DNA from 2 places in the Paenibacillus sp. PsM32 genome. Region 2 is predicted to be linked to the other one. Evidence: riboswitches for the same ligand, from Rfam matches in the RefSeq annotation. Region 2 holds a riboswitch; the other holds the start of a gene.
The links. A riboswitch is a leader RNA that binds a small molecule or an ion and turns the genes downstream of it on or off. The one in region 2 is predicted to bind cyclic di-AMP.
Positions count from the first base shown of each region.

Region 1: another riboswitch for cyclic di-AMP. It lies ahead of QCD85_RS11090 (hypothetical protein); the one in region 2 lies ahead of QCD85_RS22270 (C40 family peptidase).

Region 1 is NZ_JARUWY010000004.1:224,239-232,032, forward strand. It holds gene QCD85_RS11070 (hypothetical protein) at 1-35, shown strand, start outside; gene QCD85_RS11075 (SDR family oxidoreductase) at 144-833, opposite strand; gene QCD85_RS11080 (universal stress protein) at 1,072-1,722, opposite strand; gene QCD85_RS11085 (hypothetical protein) at 1,774-2,232, opposite strand; cyclic di-AMP (ydaO/yuaA leader) riboswitch at 2,643-2,820, shown strand; gene QCD85_RS11090 (hypothetical protein) at 2,942-3,337, shown strand; gene QCD85_RS11095 (oxidoreductase) at 3,419-4,156, shown strand; gene QCD85_RS11100 (hypothetical protein) at 4,202-4,522, shown strand; gene QCD85_RS11105 (hypothetical protein) at 4,546-5,088, shown strand; gene QCD85_RS11110 (GNAT family N-acetyltransferase) at 5,085-5,654, shown strand; gene QCD85_RS11115 (sodium-dependent transporter) at 5,753-7,120, shown strand; gene QCD85_RS11120 (DinB family protein) at 7,151-7,651, shown strand; gene QCD85_RS11125 (DUF6526 family protein) at 7,789-7,794, shown strand, end outside.
Region 2 is NZ_JARUWY010000019.1:33,675-41,468, reverse strand. It holds gene QCD85_RS22305 (hypothetical protein) at 1-483, shown strand, start outside; gene QCD85_RS22300 (GNAT family N-acetyltransferase) at 567-1,163, opposite strand; gene tadA (tRNA adenosine(34) deaminase TadA) at 1,185-1,673, opposite strand; gene motB (flagellar motor protein MotB) at 1,952-2,794, opposite strand; gene motA (flagellar motor stator protein MotA) at 2,787-3,605, opposite strand; gene QCD85_RS22280 (hypothetical protein) at 3,802-4,095, shown strand; gene QCD85_RS22275 (GNAT family N-acetyltransferase) at 4,178-4,693, opposite strand; gene QCD85_RS22270 (C40 family peptidase) at 4,959-5,432, opposite strand; cyclic di-AMP (ydaO/yuaA leader) riboswitch at 5,445-5,584, opposite strand; gene QCD85_RS22265 (YwhD family protein) at 6,063-6,575, shown strand; gene QCD85_RS22260 (ATPase domain-containing protein) at 6,936-7,794, shown strand, end outside.

The DNA of each region.
Region 1 (7,794 bases), on a different contig from region 2:
TAGCCGATGTGACGATTGTAGGGGAAACTCATTAATATATAACGCAAAAAGCTCTCCATATCAAAGGAGGGCTTTTTTATATAGTCTATGGTGTTTGTTCTATGCTAGAGCCATCATTGATCTTATATCTATAGTCAATACACTTAACTTTGTTGTTGCGTTGGAGCTAGAGCAATCTCACGAATATTGATACTTTGAGGCTGACTGAATGCAAAGTAAATCGTATCTGCAATCGTTTGTGGCATTAAGTTGAGTTTAGCTTTTTCTCCGGTCGTCTGATCGTTCCACTCGGTCTCAGTTAATCCAGGAGAGATCGTAACGACCCGTACGTTGTGCGGAGCTACTTCTTCACGTACATTTTCGCTGATTGAATGAACAGCAAATTTGGTTCCACCATAAGCGACATGATCGGCAAATGTTTTTTTGCCTGCAATCGAGCTGATATTGATAATAGTACCTGACTTTTGCTCAATCATTGATGGAAGTACAGCTTGCATTCCATTGAGAAGTCCAATGACATTGGTATTATACATCTCTTGCCATTCTGCTGGATCTTGAGTCGTAATATCACCAAGCAACATTCGACCTGCATTGTTCACAATTCCTTTGACCGGACCGAAATGTTCTTCTGCTTCTGCAATCGCTTGATCCAGAGCAGGTCGATCTGTAATATCAATAATCGCTTTCATCACCTGACGACCAGCAAATGCTTTTAACCGATCTTCACGACGAGAAAGTAACAATACATTATGTCCTTTAGCGATAAAAAGTTTGGCAGTAGCTTCTCCTATACTTGACGACGCGCCTGTAATCACAACAAATCCTGTTTTCATAATTCAATAAACTCCTTTATTGATATGAGATAGTGGAAGGGAACAACTTCACATTATCATGTCTAGGTAAGGAGCACAGTGAGAAAGATTATAGTTAACAACATTTTTGAATATAAATTTTTGATAATCAAAATATATTCCAATTGATTTCCCTGATCGCATAGCAAATTACCTGCAACCCTTTGATAGATGAAGAAATTGCAGGCTAAGAGTGAGTGTCTTTTTTACATGTGCTATATTACACCGAATGAGGTTCCAATACCAATTCATCAATCAACTTGCCTTTGAATACTTTCAGATATTGATATTGCCCGTCGATACATAATTTGAGCAACCCGTTATCGAAGTCTGTATGCATATCTTTGAAAAAGATACCTTCTGTAATGATCGGTCGACCATGCGTCTCATACGCAATTTCGTATCCGCGCGAAGTCTGAATCACGTCTACATCTACACCTTGTTCATGGGTTTCTTCGAGATGGGCTTGCATACGCTGTACCGCTACAATATGTAGATCGATCGCTCCCAGCTTTTCCAGTAGGTCGTTTACGATCGAACCTTTTATAATTTCTTGCCAGCGAGTCTGAGCCGATTGTCCAATAATAAGTTGTGTAATATCATGTTGTTGAGCGGTAGAAGTAATAATATCAGCCGCTTCTTGTCCGTTACTTTCTAAAAGCACAAAATGACCGCCAGCTTCTTCTGTTAATTTACGCCATAACGCTACATAGTTCTCTTGTTGTTGATCCATTTCATCGAGAGGTTGATCGATTACACTTAATACACAAAGTGGAGACTGAATAAGTTGAGATAAATGAATACCACGCCTGATCAATCGTTCTCCATTGGGTCCATAATACACACAGACCATAATCTTTTCAGAATTCAAGCTAGATACACTCCTTTATTGAGGTAGTTATGATCCATTAACCATAATTATTTAAAAGGAATAATAAGCGATTGTATAATCTAACAAAAAAGCATGATTCACCAGTATATCAGAAGATGCCCATACATCGGGCGGATCTTGTAGTCGATTGCATAGATCAGTTAAAGCCTCTACCATCACCTGACTACGTACATCTCCCCAGCTAGCATGATGTTGAGCGATATGAGATTGTGCTTGCTGTAACGAGCATTTTTTCAGCGTAGAGAATACCCGGCACCATTTCACCAGGTCTAAATGTTGAACCTGATCGGTAAACGAATATTCCGCCCAACCGGTAATCCCATGACTTGCTATTTTTAACAGCCCACAATGCAGATACCCATCCATATCAGGTAACGCGAGCAGATGATTATCATACTGGAACACTTCAATCGAATGAATATGATGTATAGCCAGATCCACCGTGGATACAGTGTTGCTAGCAGGCGCTATCGGCGAAATTAAACTCATCTCAAATCTACACTCCTTCAAATAAAATCGCTATCTCTATACATAGTAAAACCAGATAAATCAGTAGCCGGCACACTTTTTTGATGTCAGATATTGTTAGCAATCATAGTACCGTTAAGGGTAGAAGTAAAATCAAATCTAAGCTTTTAATAGGCGTTATATGCTTGAAAATAACGATGTAATCGGATTCATTGGACTCAATCACGTTCTAATGGCTATCATGCTCGCTGATGCAACCTTTTATATAAATACTGCGCAAACAGCAGAAAAAAAGGATGGAATGATGCAAATAAGAGCATACTGCTCAAAAGATAAAGGAATTGATTCAAATTCACTCCTTATGAAGAGTCAGACTGCTTTACAAACGAAAAAGGCGGGCGTATGATTTCATTCAAGTTCATTACAGCTTAATGACTGAAAGGCTAAATCTAGACCTTTCAGAAAGCGGGGGAACCATACGAATAGACAGGGTATTACAAGATCTATTCAGGGGTGAATCAGAGATGACAGCTCAGGCTGATCTATCTGTAGGGAGACTCTTACTTCCGAATCCGTCAGCTAACCTCGTAAGCTGCAATAAGAGAGACGACAACAGTCATCTATGCCATTATCAGGGGCTTTTTTGCTCCTGTCTTAGAAGCTGATGAAGAGGTCCTCTTCTAACGGCTTTTTTTTGTTGTCTACAATGAGTGGAGGAGCGCGAACACGCATGGAGTACGAACAGGAATTTGTACTGGTATCGCCTGCTACAGTAGCAGGGGAGCAATTTATTCAATTACTCAAAGTTAAAAAAATACCGTTTGCTATTATAGTGAACAGTCAGGCAGATCAGATTCGATTTGAAAAGATAGGTATTGAGCATATTCTAGTAATAGATACTCAGCGACAAGACTTATGGCGTATCCCGCAATTGAATATTGGCAAAATCTATTTATTTGAACGTAGTCTACCGTTATGTTGTCGTTATATCCAGATCTGTCGTGCATGGACATCTGATAAGCTATATGTCATTACAGAAGGCAGCCAATCACGCTTAATTTATCGTGGTTTGGGTGCAGATTATATTATTCATACCAATGGAAGTAGCGCTTCGTTTTTATTATAAAAAAAGACTGCTGATCCAACGATCATTTTATTTTGCAATTTGTCGGTGATATCTTGATAATAAAGAAGATAGAGAACCAAGATGATGCGCAGAATGGAGATGATCGTTGTGATCGGTAAAACAGCACTCGTCGCTGGAGCAACAGGTCTTGTGGGCAAAAAGTTGTTGCGTCAGTTATTAGATAGCACAGAATATACACGAGTGATTGCTCTTGTCCGCGAACCTGTGCAACAACTACAACATCTGAAGTTGCAACAGATCGTAGTGGATTATCATAGATTAGAAGATTATCGAGCAGAGATGAAAGCAGATGATGTTTTTTGCTGTCTCGGTACAACGATTAAGCAAGCAGGAACGCAAGCGCAGATGATCGAGATTGATGTATTGTATCCTGTGTCTGTCGCTATGGTGGCGTACAAACAAGGAGCCAAGCAGTTTATCGTGATCAGCTCGATGGGCGCTGATCCCAAATCCAGTATTTTTTATACACGTACCAAAGGAGATATGGAGCAACGGTTACAACAAGTTGGTTATTCTTCATTATCGATTGTTCGCCCCTCTTTATTGCTAGGCAAACGCAAAAATAGCCGCGCAGGAGAGCAATTCGGTGCTGTAGTCTCTCAAGCACTATCATTTCTAATGATAGGTCCTCTCCGCAAATATCGAGGTATCGAAGCAAGTGACGTTGCACGAGCGATGTATCGGATCGCTCAGACCTCCAAGTCAGGTACTCACATATATATGTCAGATCAATTGCAACGAATCGCAGACGAGTCCCAGAGTCGCTCCGCTTCAATGAGCAAATCAGCGAGATCATAGTAGGTTATAGTTCAATTTTTAATTATAGAAATGGAGAATATCAATATGCCTCAGTTAGAACCAAAGCAAGCTGCTTCAATTATCGAAAAATGGATTGCTTTTTACGATATGGATAATGCCAAAGCATGGGATAAAGACGATTATCCTTTTATCCAATCTTCTTGCAAAGTGATGCGCAGTGCTATTCAAGCATTACGTGGAAAAGCACCTGCACCTAATGAACGTCGCAAAATCGTGGCTGGACTTGAAGATTGGTTAGATGATTCATTTATGGACGATCCGAATGAATGGGAAAAAGAAAATAAAGCATTTGTGCAAGAAGCATTAGAAGCGATTCAATTTACGATCCAATTTCTACAAAAATAATGAATGACAGGCAGGAGTGCTCTATGCCAGACGGGTATATTCCACTGTGCAGTCGTGTAATTGGCGATTTTTATATTGCATTTGAACCGCACTCCCATAGTCTAAATATCTATATGCACAGACCAGAACCAGCGCTCGAAGTATCTACAGATAGTTCTACGATTGTATCGGATGATCAATCTACCATTCCGCCTGCTTCGATGTTGTTGATCGGGTATCTCAAGGTCACATATTCACAAGCTGTTAAGCCTACCGAGTCAGAAGATGATCCTTCTGAAAAAGGGTGCGGGCTGGATGCGGTCTATATCAGTGATTTTCAAATCTATTTCAATTATCAAGATCTCAAATTAGCTGTACCTGTAATTACGCTGTTACGAGATACATTATCGGCTGAAGGATATCGTCTACTGGCTGCACATATTTTCAAAAATGAACGCTCGTATGCCAAATTACATCATACGTATATTGAGCGTTGCGGAGCCACGATACGGCGTGAATATAGCGATTATGTCATTATAGAATGGAAATGGAATCCGGCAGATGATGCAGACAGGAGAATAAGATGAATCACGATACGAACAACCATATTCAGGTAACTCTGTGCCGGGAAGAAGAAGCTCATATCATATGCAATATGTATCCATATTACTTGTACGATCTGTCAGAGATATGGGAGCGTCAGCCGAATTCACAAGGCATATTTGATGAAGAACAATATGCTACGCTTCACCAGCAAAGCGATGCGTTTCTGATCTGGTGGCGACATCCAGGGGTTCTATATCCGTGGATTATTCGTGTGAACGGCGTGCCTGCTGGATTTGCTTTGATAGCGACTCCTCCTTATATCCCTGATGGTTCTCATGCACAATATTACTTAAACGAGTTTTTTGTTATGCGTCCATTTCGTGGACAAGGAGTCGCTCAGCAAGCGGCTATTCACGTATTTGACCAATATCGAGGCGATTGGGAACTACAGACCAATGCTTCCTCACGAAATCATCATACTCAATCGTTCTGGAACAATATATTGTCACAATATACAGAGGATCAGTACAGTAAGCGCGAAATAACAGATGAAGATCAGCAACAATTGCTCTCGTATTGCTTTAATAATCAGCAAAAAAACGAATAATCATGATTTTTTTCAGTTTGTTACTTTCTTTTCATGGACAATATATAACGTTTTGTGTAACATAGGCATAATTCACTTTATTGATAAGGAGTATACCTATGGCACAAAAAGAAGGTTCAGATTCAGCAAGTACAGGCAGTGGTAAGATCGAACGGTTTTCAACAAGCGGGTTTATTTTGGCAGCGATTGGTAGTTCAGTAGGTCTGGGGAATATGTGGAAGTTCCCTTATATCACCGGTAAATACGGTGGGGCTGCCTTTTTCTTAATGTTTATTATTTGTCTGATCGTAGTAGGTCTACCGATTCTATTGGCAGAAATGGCGATTGGTCGAAGTGGACGGGGTAATGCTGCGGCTTCGCTTTTCAACATTACAGGGAAGAAGCATTGGAAATGGATCGGTACGATTCCAGTAGTGACTTCTTTCTTGATTATGTGTTATTACGGTGTGGTAGCAGGATGGACACTGCATTATACGGTATTGTCTTTTAGCGGTAGTCTGTCTGATGTTAATACTGATTTTACAGCAGCATTTACGAATTTTGCTGGTGGTTATGCACCATTGTTTTGGCAAGCGGTTGTAATGCTAATTACAGGTATCGTTATAGCTAAAGGGGTATCTGGCGGAATTGAGAAGTACAATAAGATTCTGATTCCAGGATTTTTGGTTATTTTGCTAATATTGATGTTCCGTTCATTGACGTTGCCTGGAGCAGCGGCAGGGGTAGAATTTTTCTTAGCACCTGATTTTTCTAAATTAAGTCGTGCTTCGATCTTAACAGCGCTAGGACATGCGTTCTTCTCGCTGTCACTTGGAATGGGTTGTATGTTAACGTACGGTTCTTATGTACGTAAAGAGCAATCACTAGGTAAAGCAGCGCTTGCTATTGGAGCAGGAGACTTGTTCTATGCACTATTAGCAGGACTGATTATTTTCCCTACAGTATTCTCTTATGGACTCAAACCGGATCAAGGGGTGGGGCTAGCATTTATGGCGTTGCCTGCGGCATTTGCGCAAATGCCTTTAGGTGCTTTTTTTGGCGGTCTATTCTTCTTATTGCTAGCGATTGCGGCGATTACTTCATGCTTCTCTATTCTCGAAGTACCTGTAGCGTATGCGATGGGACAATGGAATTGGACTCGTAAAAAAGCAGCGAGTATTGTCTGTATTTTCTCTTTCATACTCGGTGTTCCTGCCGCGTTATCTGTCGGGGGTGTTCTTAGCTTTATCACATTGGATGGCAAAAGTATTTTTGATGTATTCGACTTTGTCACTTCTTATATTTTGATGCCTGTGGGCGGATTTATTGTCACGATCTTTACAGGATATGCATGGAAACGTGCAGGAGAAGAAGCAGGAATATCTGGCTTCTGGTACAACACATGGATGTTTATTCTACGTTATGTGGCACCAATCTTAATTATTCTGATTTTCTTATATTCGGTAGGTATTATCCAACCAGAATAAACTGAATACAACAATCAAAGGAGCACTCTCATGACTATTTCTTCTCAAGAAGCTTTTTCCAAAGCATTAGTACAGTCTTTGATCGGAGAAAGAGGGCATTTACCTATCGCGCGCGCGTTGTCGGATATCGATCTAGAATTGTCCGGTCGTGTGCTAGAACATTCTCCTTATACAATTTACCAACTGATTAGTCATATGAGTTACTGGCAAGATTTTATGTTGACTCATTTACGTGGTGAAAAGCCTCAATTGCCAGCGAATGTTAGCGAAAGTTGGCCTACAGAAGTCCAAGCTGTCGATGAAGCGACATGGCAAGATGTATTGGATCGCTTTTTGCAAGGGATCGATTACGCTTGTGAGTTAGCACGTACGATGAATCTGGAGCAACCATTAGTGCATTTCCCGGGAGAAACAGCTGCTGGATTGTTGCGTAATATCGCTTCGCATAATACGTATCATTTAGGCGAAATCGTATTGTTACGTCGTCTGTTTGGCGCATGGCCACCACCGGGCGGCGGATATCCTGCTTAACGTATACATCAGGTCTTTGTATGATTGAGTTGAGTATTATTTCTTCTTTATAAGCGAAAGTGTTCTGCTATGAGCCGTCGATCTCTTTTCTTTCTTTGTGATCATGGTAGTATTTCCAGGGATTGGTGTAATAATACATGGGA
Region 2 (7,794 bases):
GATGCAAAACAAGTAGTTCAATTCGCAGTAACAAATGACAATGCTAAAGAAGCAGTAACAATCTTCGTAAAACAAGCCTTGCCAGCTGTATTGGATGTATTGTCTAAAGAAGAATACCGTAATGCTTTGAATATCAAACAAACAGATATTGATGAAATGAAAAAAGAACTTCAATCTGAAGATTCTCAAAACAGCTTCAGCAAATCTGTCAACGAATTGGATAAATATTTGACTCTAAACCAATTCCATATCAATACAGCAATCAACAAAGATGATTTCCCTGTATATCAACAAATGGTAATGGATGCTGTATTCTCTGATCCTGATACTAAGCAGAATGTGAAATTGTCTGTAGATGGTAGCAGTCAGTATTCCAAAATCAACGAAAAACAAACATTTGCTATTGGTATCCCAGCAGATGCTGATGTTGTAACAATGGATGAATTCCAAAAACAAGTTGGTTCCATGTACGGTGGTAACTAATCATTTGGTAGCAAAAAGCTCACTGCTTATACGCAGTGAGCTTTTTTTATGTGTGAAATCAATCTAGATACCAGTCAGTTTAGTTATAATGTAGAAGTATCTGCTGTAGAATCTGTTGAGAGACGCGTAAATTCTTCTTCTAAAATCGAAAACATCTGGTGGTCTTCCCACTGATCGTTGATTTTGACCAACTTGCGTGCAATTCCTTCTGCTTGAAAGCCGCATTTCTCCAGTACACGCCTTGAAGCAATATTATGAGGCAAAATACCTGCTTGTACCCGGTGAAGCCCTAGAGAGCGAAAAGCGTACGCTAAAAGCAATTTTACACCGCCAGTCATATACCCTTTACCTTGAAAACTAGAATCCATAGAATAACCGATGTCTGCAAATTGACCTACACCGCGTACTAGATGTGTCAAAGATAACGTACCTCGTAACTCATGATCTTCTGAAGAAAATAAGCCAAACAGATACGCTTTATCTTCCCATGCTTCCTGTTGTCTGCGATAGATCAAGTCCAATTGACTAGGAAGTGTAAAAAACTCATTGGGATATCTCGGTTCAAAGGCTTGATTGGCTTCACGACTATTGACTCGTAACTGGAGAAGGGCAGAAGCATCCTCTGGCTCAAGTAAACGAATATAAAGACCTAATGTACGATCAGACAATTCTAGCGACATACAACCCCTCCTTATACAGAATTATGATTGTAACGGTTTGCGCTTTTTGAGTCGCAAGCGTAGCTGTTTGAAAAAGTCAGTTAATAGTAACGCACATTCAGGTTGCAATATATCTGTAATGATCTCTGTACGATGGTTAAATCTAGGTTCTTGTAGCAGATTCATCAATGTACCAGCACAGCCTGCTTTGGGATCTACAGTTCCGTAGACTACAGTTGGTACACGACTCTGTACAATCGCCCCTGCACACATCGGGCAAGGTTCTAAAGTAACATAAAGGGTACAATCTAATAATCTCCAGGCGCCCAATGTTTCACTTGCCTGTCTAATCGCTATAATTTCGGCATGAGCAGTAGCATCGAATGAAGTTTCACGTAAATTATAACCCCGGCCAACGATCACATTATCTTTGACTACAATCGCTCCGATCGGTACTTCACCGAGCTGTTCAGCTTTGCGAGCTTCGGCTATCGCTTCTCGCATCCAATACTCATGTACTTCTTGAGAAATAATAAACCCAACCTTTCACTGTGGATACTTTCTTTACTTGTACATCGAACAGATATTCGTTGTTAACACGTTGTGGATAGAACTGTGGATAACTCTTGAAAAACGAAAATGATACCGTTTTAGCGGAAAAAGTTGTGGATAACTATATTTAAATGATAAAAATTAGCCCGTATTCTATTTTAGGCAAACTATTGTCTATTTTCAATCTATCGTTATTATTTTGAAATAAAAAAGAAACTTTAGAGAGATCTCTAAAGTTTCTTTTGTTAGTTTGATTGTTATTTACCGTTGTTCGCCATAGATTGAAGTGTAGGATTCACATCTTCGTCTACATACTTACGAATAATCGATACTTCTACCCGGCGATTTTCTGCACGTCCTAGATTAGTAGAGTTACTAGCCACAGGTCGATATTGTCCATATCCGATTGCACTGAATTTACGAGGATCTAATTTGTTGTTTAACAGTAGAATTTTCATAAAGTTGAGTGCACGGTCTGAACTTAGATTCCAGTTCGATTCATATTGCGAGTTCGAGATTGGAATATTGTCTGTATGACCAGACACGATAATATCGTAATTCGGGAATTGTTGCAAAATATTAGAGATCGATTTGGCTAGTATACGAGATTCTGGTTTTACGGTAGCTCGTCCAGAAGCAAATAACGTATTATCACTGATTGTGATACTTAATTGAGATTGATTGAGCTTGGTAGCTAACTGCTGGCTCAATCCATTGTTTTTGATATAACTATCTAATTGTTTTTTTAGTTTTTCTAAATTTTCTTGTTCTTGCTGTTTGAGTTTTTCACGTAAACTTTCTCTGCTTTTTTGAGTATTGTCTGCCGGTGAAGCCGCAGAAGCAGGTGTTTCATTATCGTCGGATTTAGGTGTTTGTCCGCTGGTTTCTTCCATAGCATTTTGATCCAAAACACCTGTACCACCGGTGAACGCTGCATTCATCGCTGCTGCCATTTGTTGAAATTTGGATGCATCCAATGAACTCATAGCAAATAGAGTAATAAATAATGCTAGCAAAAGGGTCATTAAGTCAGAATAAGGAAGCAACCAACTTTCATCTGGGTGTTCTTCATGAGGCTCGTGTCTACCTTTTTTACTCACTGGCTACCGCCTCCCCTACAGCCCCACCGCTACTTTCTTCGCTGTTCATTTTTGCATTTTCAGTAGGTGTTAAGAACACAGCTAATTTCTGGCTAATCGCAATAGTAGATACACCGGATTGAATAGATAGTAAGCCTTCTACCATCATTAATTTAACTTCTACTTCAGCTTTGGATAAACGTTTAAGCTTCGTTGCAATAGGATGCCATAATACATAACCACTAAAGATACCGAGCAATGTTGCCATAAAAGCCCCTGCAATCGCATGAGAAAGCTTTTCCAAGTCAGTCAAATCCGCCATCGCAGCAATCAGACCTACTACCGCTCCAAGTACACCCAGTGTAGGAGCATACATACCTGCTTGTGAGAAAAGAAGTGCACCTGAACGGTGACGTTCTTCTGTCGCATTAATATCTTCCATCAATACATCTTGTACAAACTCTTGATCATTACCATCAATAATCATACGCATTCCGTTACGAAGGAAAGGATGATCAATTTCTTCGACTTTGGATTCCAATGCAAGTAGACCTTCACGACGCGTAATAGAAGCCCACTCCATAAACATACCTACTAGATCTTTTTTGTCCATTAATTTTTGTTGAACAAAAACAACTTTGAACAATTTGCCAAGACGTTTAACTTCATTCATTGGAAAAGCCATAAAGATTGTTGCTGCTGTACCAACAAAAATGATGACATAAGCAGCCGGGTTATTAACCAGATTGATAAGGGGGGCACCTTTTAGAAGCATACCGAATATAAGTGAACCCAAACCAAGTATTAGACCAATAATTGTTGAAATTTGCATAATACACCTCGTCCGTGAGTATATAGTTTATCTCTCTCATCATCCACTTCCATGTAATGATGTGTTTTCCAAAAACATCTGATACTCTTTTATCGACAAGATATGCTGCATTGTTAAGAGTTTTTTAGTGTATATTTGCGTTATAATGTAAATAAGTTGGGAATTGTAACAATATCGACAGATCGGGAGGTTGAGTATGGGCGTTAAGCATGGAAGAGATTATGAAGAGATATTGAGTGATTTAACATCAGCAGTAGCCATGATTCCAGACAGTTATTTGTTTTTTGATATGGAACCTCAAGAGTGGGAAGTGCTTGCTGAAGGTGAACGAAATGAAGTAAATGAAGCGTTGGCAGAAGACTTATTTTTTGCGCTCGGTTCACAATCTATGATCCATGTAGGTAGTGGGGTCGTTATCTATGATGCAGATACACATCGCATTGATATTTTGATTGGCAAAGAAGAAATGACATTTGTGACCTTGATCTAACAAAAGATTAATAAAATACGTATATAGCAAAAGCACAGAGCAGATGAACTAGAAGATCATCTACGCTGTGCTTTTTGTTTGTTTATATATCAAGATAACGTGCATCAGTAGGTGCTTGATAGACCATACAATAAAAAGGCTTCATACCATCAGGCGTTCTACGCTCATACATATCTGTAATATAAAAGCCTGCTTTTTGATACGTACGAATAGCCCGCTGATTCCAGGTCAACACTTCCAGATCGATTTCGGCTGTCGCGTTACGGTTTTGAGCCGTTTTTACAATAGCTGCTACAAAATCTTCTCCATAACCATGACCACAAAGATCAGGACGCATACCAATCCCTAAGCGTATCGTATCTCCTAATGGAAAAAGTTGAGCAAATCCGGCTAACTGTTCTGTCTGATCCAATACCGATACATACTGTTGTTGCCGAATCTCAGGATCACCGAACTCAATCCCTAATTCTTTCATTTGATCCCAGGGCATCCAGCCGTAGATATTATAAGGAGGATCATATATCCATGTACATACTTGGGCAGCATGTTGTTCTGTCAAAGGAATCGTATGAAAAATAGAATGTGACAGTGAGCTCATGACATAACCTCCTCTGACTGTACTTTATATATACCATAAAAAAAACTTAAAAAATTTGCAATATCCTGTTTACCATAATTACGAGTAGGTTAATAATAAGTAGACATAATTATAAAGAACAATTGATATAAATTTATTATTTTATGTAACCTATTGGATGTTTAATACGTCTTACTTATATAGGAACATAAAAAAACCACTAAAGATTCTGGCGGGAATCTTCAATGGTTTATAGGTTCATTTATATGAGTTGTAAATACGATGATTAATTGTCAGTTGCGAAGGTGTTATATGTGGAATCGCTCATAACACGTTTAGCACCAACGTAACGATTTTGATAGTAATCCATGCTCAAACTGTCAATTCTCACACCTTTGGAAGTAGAAGCGTGTGCGAAGTTACCATTTCCTACATAAACTGCTACATGTGAAACGCCAGCCCCAGTAGTATTGAAAAATAACAGATCTCCAGCAATTAAATCACTTTTTGATACAGGCTCGCCTACTTGATATTGAGAGCTAGATTGGCGAGGAAGATCAATGTTCATTTTGCTGAATACATATTGTGTAAATCCCGAGCAGTCAAAACCGCTAAAAGATGTTCCACCAATACGATAAGGTGTTCCAATAGCTCCATCGATAACTTGATCCATTTTAGAATCTGCATGCGCACTTGTTACTCCAAGTGACGTAAATGCAATAGCAAGTCCCATTACTGCGGCTGTTAGTTTCTTTTTCATGTTCAAAATCAATTGTCCCCTTCCAATTGCCTACGAGGTTAGCTTAAGGATTCGGTAGAAGGTATTCCCCTATGATCCCTCCGAAACAAGATCAATTCACCCAAAACGGTTCCCCCGTTTCCCGGTACCACGGAATTTGGCTCAAAGCTTGGTGTGTACCGTACACGGATCATTACGACAAAACGACAAAATTTTCAGTTGCTATAAAGGTTACAGCATTTAGTTTTAAAGTTTACAAAGTTGTTACTAAAATCTCACTGGATTTATTCTACCAGAGGTTTTTTACTTTGGCAAACGTTTATTCATCTGTTTTTAAGATTTACTTTTGTATTTTAGTATTAAATCTCTGTGAAACCCTACGGTTATCGTCTTTTTAAAAGTTAAAAAATTTTAATCTTTTGCTCATATAGTGGCGTTTGATGAAGAATTGTGATCACTATATATACTTTATTCGGTTCGTCGATCCCAATAATGAACGTTTTTTTCCTTTTTTTATGAAAATTGATGACAATAATCGACTTTATTGGCTTTTAAGGCAATATTCGATACAATATGAATAATAAATCGAACCATAAATCTATGTATAATAACCTTATTTATACTGACCCCACAAAGGAGTATTTGAACGATATGGATGAAAATCAACCAAGTAAAAAGTCGATGTCACTTAATATTGTAAGTAGTAGTGCAAAAAGCAGTAAACACAAAGGTTTTGGAGCAGGAGCGATTAACCTCAATAATGTGTCCCCTATCATTATAGACCATGGCGAAGCAAAAATCGATGTTGGTGCAATGCACGCCAAAAGTAAAGTAGAAAAAGGGATCAAATTTACGACTAACCGCGAAGAAGTAAATGGCGGTCGTCAAGTATGGTTAGTATGGGTAGCAGTCGATAAATTAGCTGAAGGTGTCAATTATGCTGGTGCTACAGCTTGCGAAATGTGGATTAATGAAGAAGAGAAAAAAGGCTGGAAAATCCTCGCAGAGCATGTGAACAAATTGGATTATGCTATCAAGCGTCGCATTATGTTAGAAGGTTTGGGAAGCGAAGAAAAAGCTGCACTTAAAAAATTATTGGTCGCTCATAACAAAGAATGGTGGAACCAATCTTCTGAAGAGTTTAAAACAGCATTAGAAGGTTAATAATACTTTATATAGTCTACTATTTACACAAAAGACCGACGACCCTCAGATCGTCGGTCTTTTATTATTCGTAGTGTTTTGAAGCATTCTCCAAATATGTAGCTTCTATAGAAGAATTATATTTTAAAAGCAATTATTCAGGATTCAAAATAGTAGGATTATCTTTATTTATATCATATAATAACAAGTAAAATATGGTAAAAAAGGTTGTGAATACAATGCGTCTTTTTCTGCCCTTACCAAAATTGGAAATTTGCTTTCTTCTATCGATAAAGCCTTGCTATAATTAAGATAAAGTTATCATCGTAAGAAGCTGTCCCTTGCTTGACTAAAATATTCTACAGATGGAGGGAACACTACATGCAAAAAAGTGAAGCTGCTTATATTAGTACATTAAAACAGCCAATTAGTACAGGTATCCCGGGACTGGATGATATTTTATGTGGAGGCATACCGCCAGGAGGCGTCGTGATTCTGGAAGGTGAACCAGGCACAGGAAAAACTACAATAGGCATGCAATTTTTGGTTGAAGGTGCTATTAAACATAATGAACCGGGGATATACATTACATTTGAAGAACTTCCTGAACAAATTTACGATGATATGGAACGGTTCGGTTGGAATTTGAAAGAGTTGGAACGGCGTAACTTATTACGTGTGATCTGTATAGAACCCGAGATTTTATTAGAGCAAATGCTCGAACCCAATGGTCTTTTTGAACATATGATCAAAGAAATTGGTTGTAAACGCGTAGTTATGGATAGTATCAGTTTATTTCGCTTACTCAGTAGTGAACAAGAAGCCAGGACAAATGTTTATACCATTCGTAACATTATGCGCAAGCATGCTTTAACTTCTTTTTTTATAAGAGAATATTCAGAAGTAGAAGGGATGAATATTCCTTTCGAGAATTATATCTGTGATGGGATTATCAGACTTTCGTTAAAGCCTTTAATGGAAAAGTATCGTAAGCGTACTATTGAAGTGCTTAAAATGCGTGGTACCCGAATTTTGGAAGGCGAACATACTTATAAGTTTATCGAAGATGGAGTATATATCATTCCTTCGTTATCAATGGCAGAAGATAAAATATTGGTACAGGAAACTGAAGTGCTATCCACAGGTATTGATTCATTAGATGATCTGTTGATGGGTGGTATTCCTAAAGGCAGTGTCTTTATGATCGATACGAATAGTAAAGCCAACTATAGATATCTAC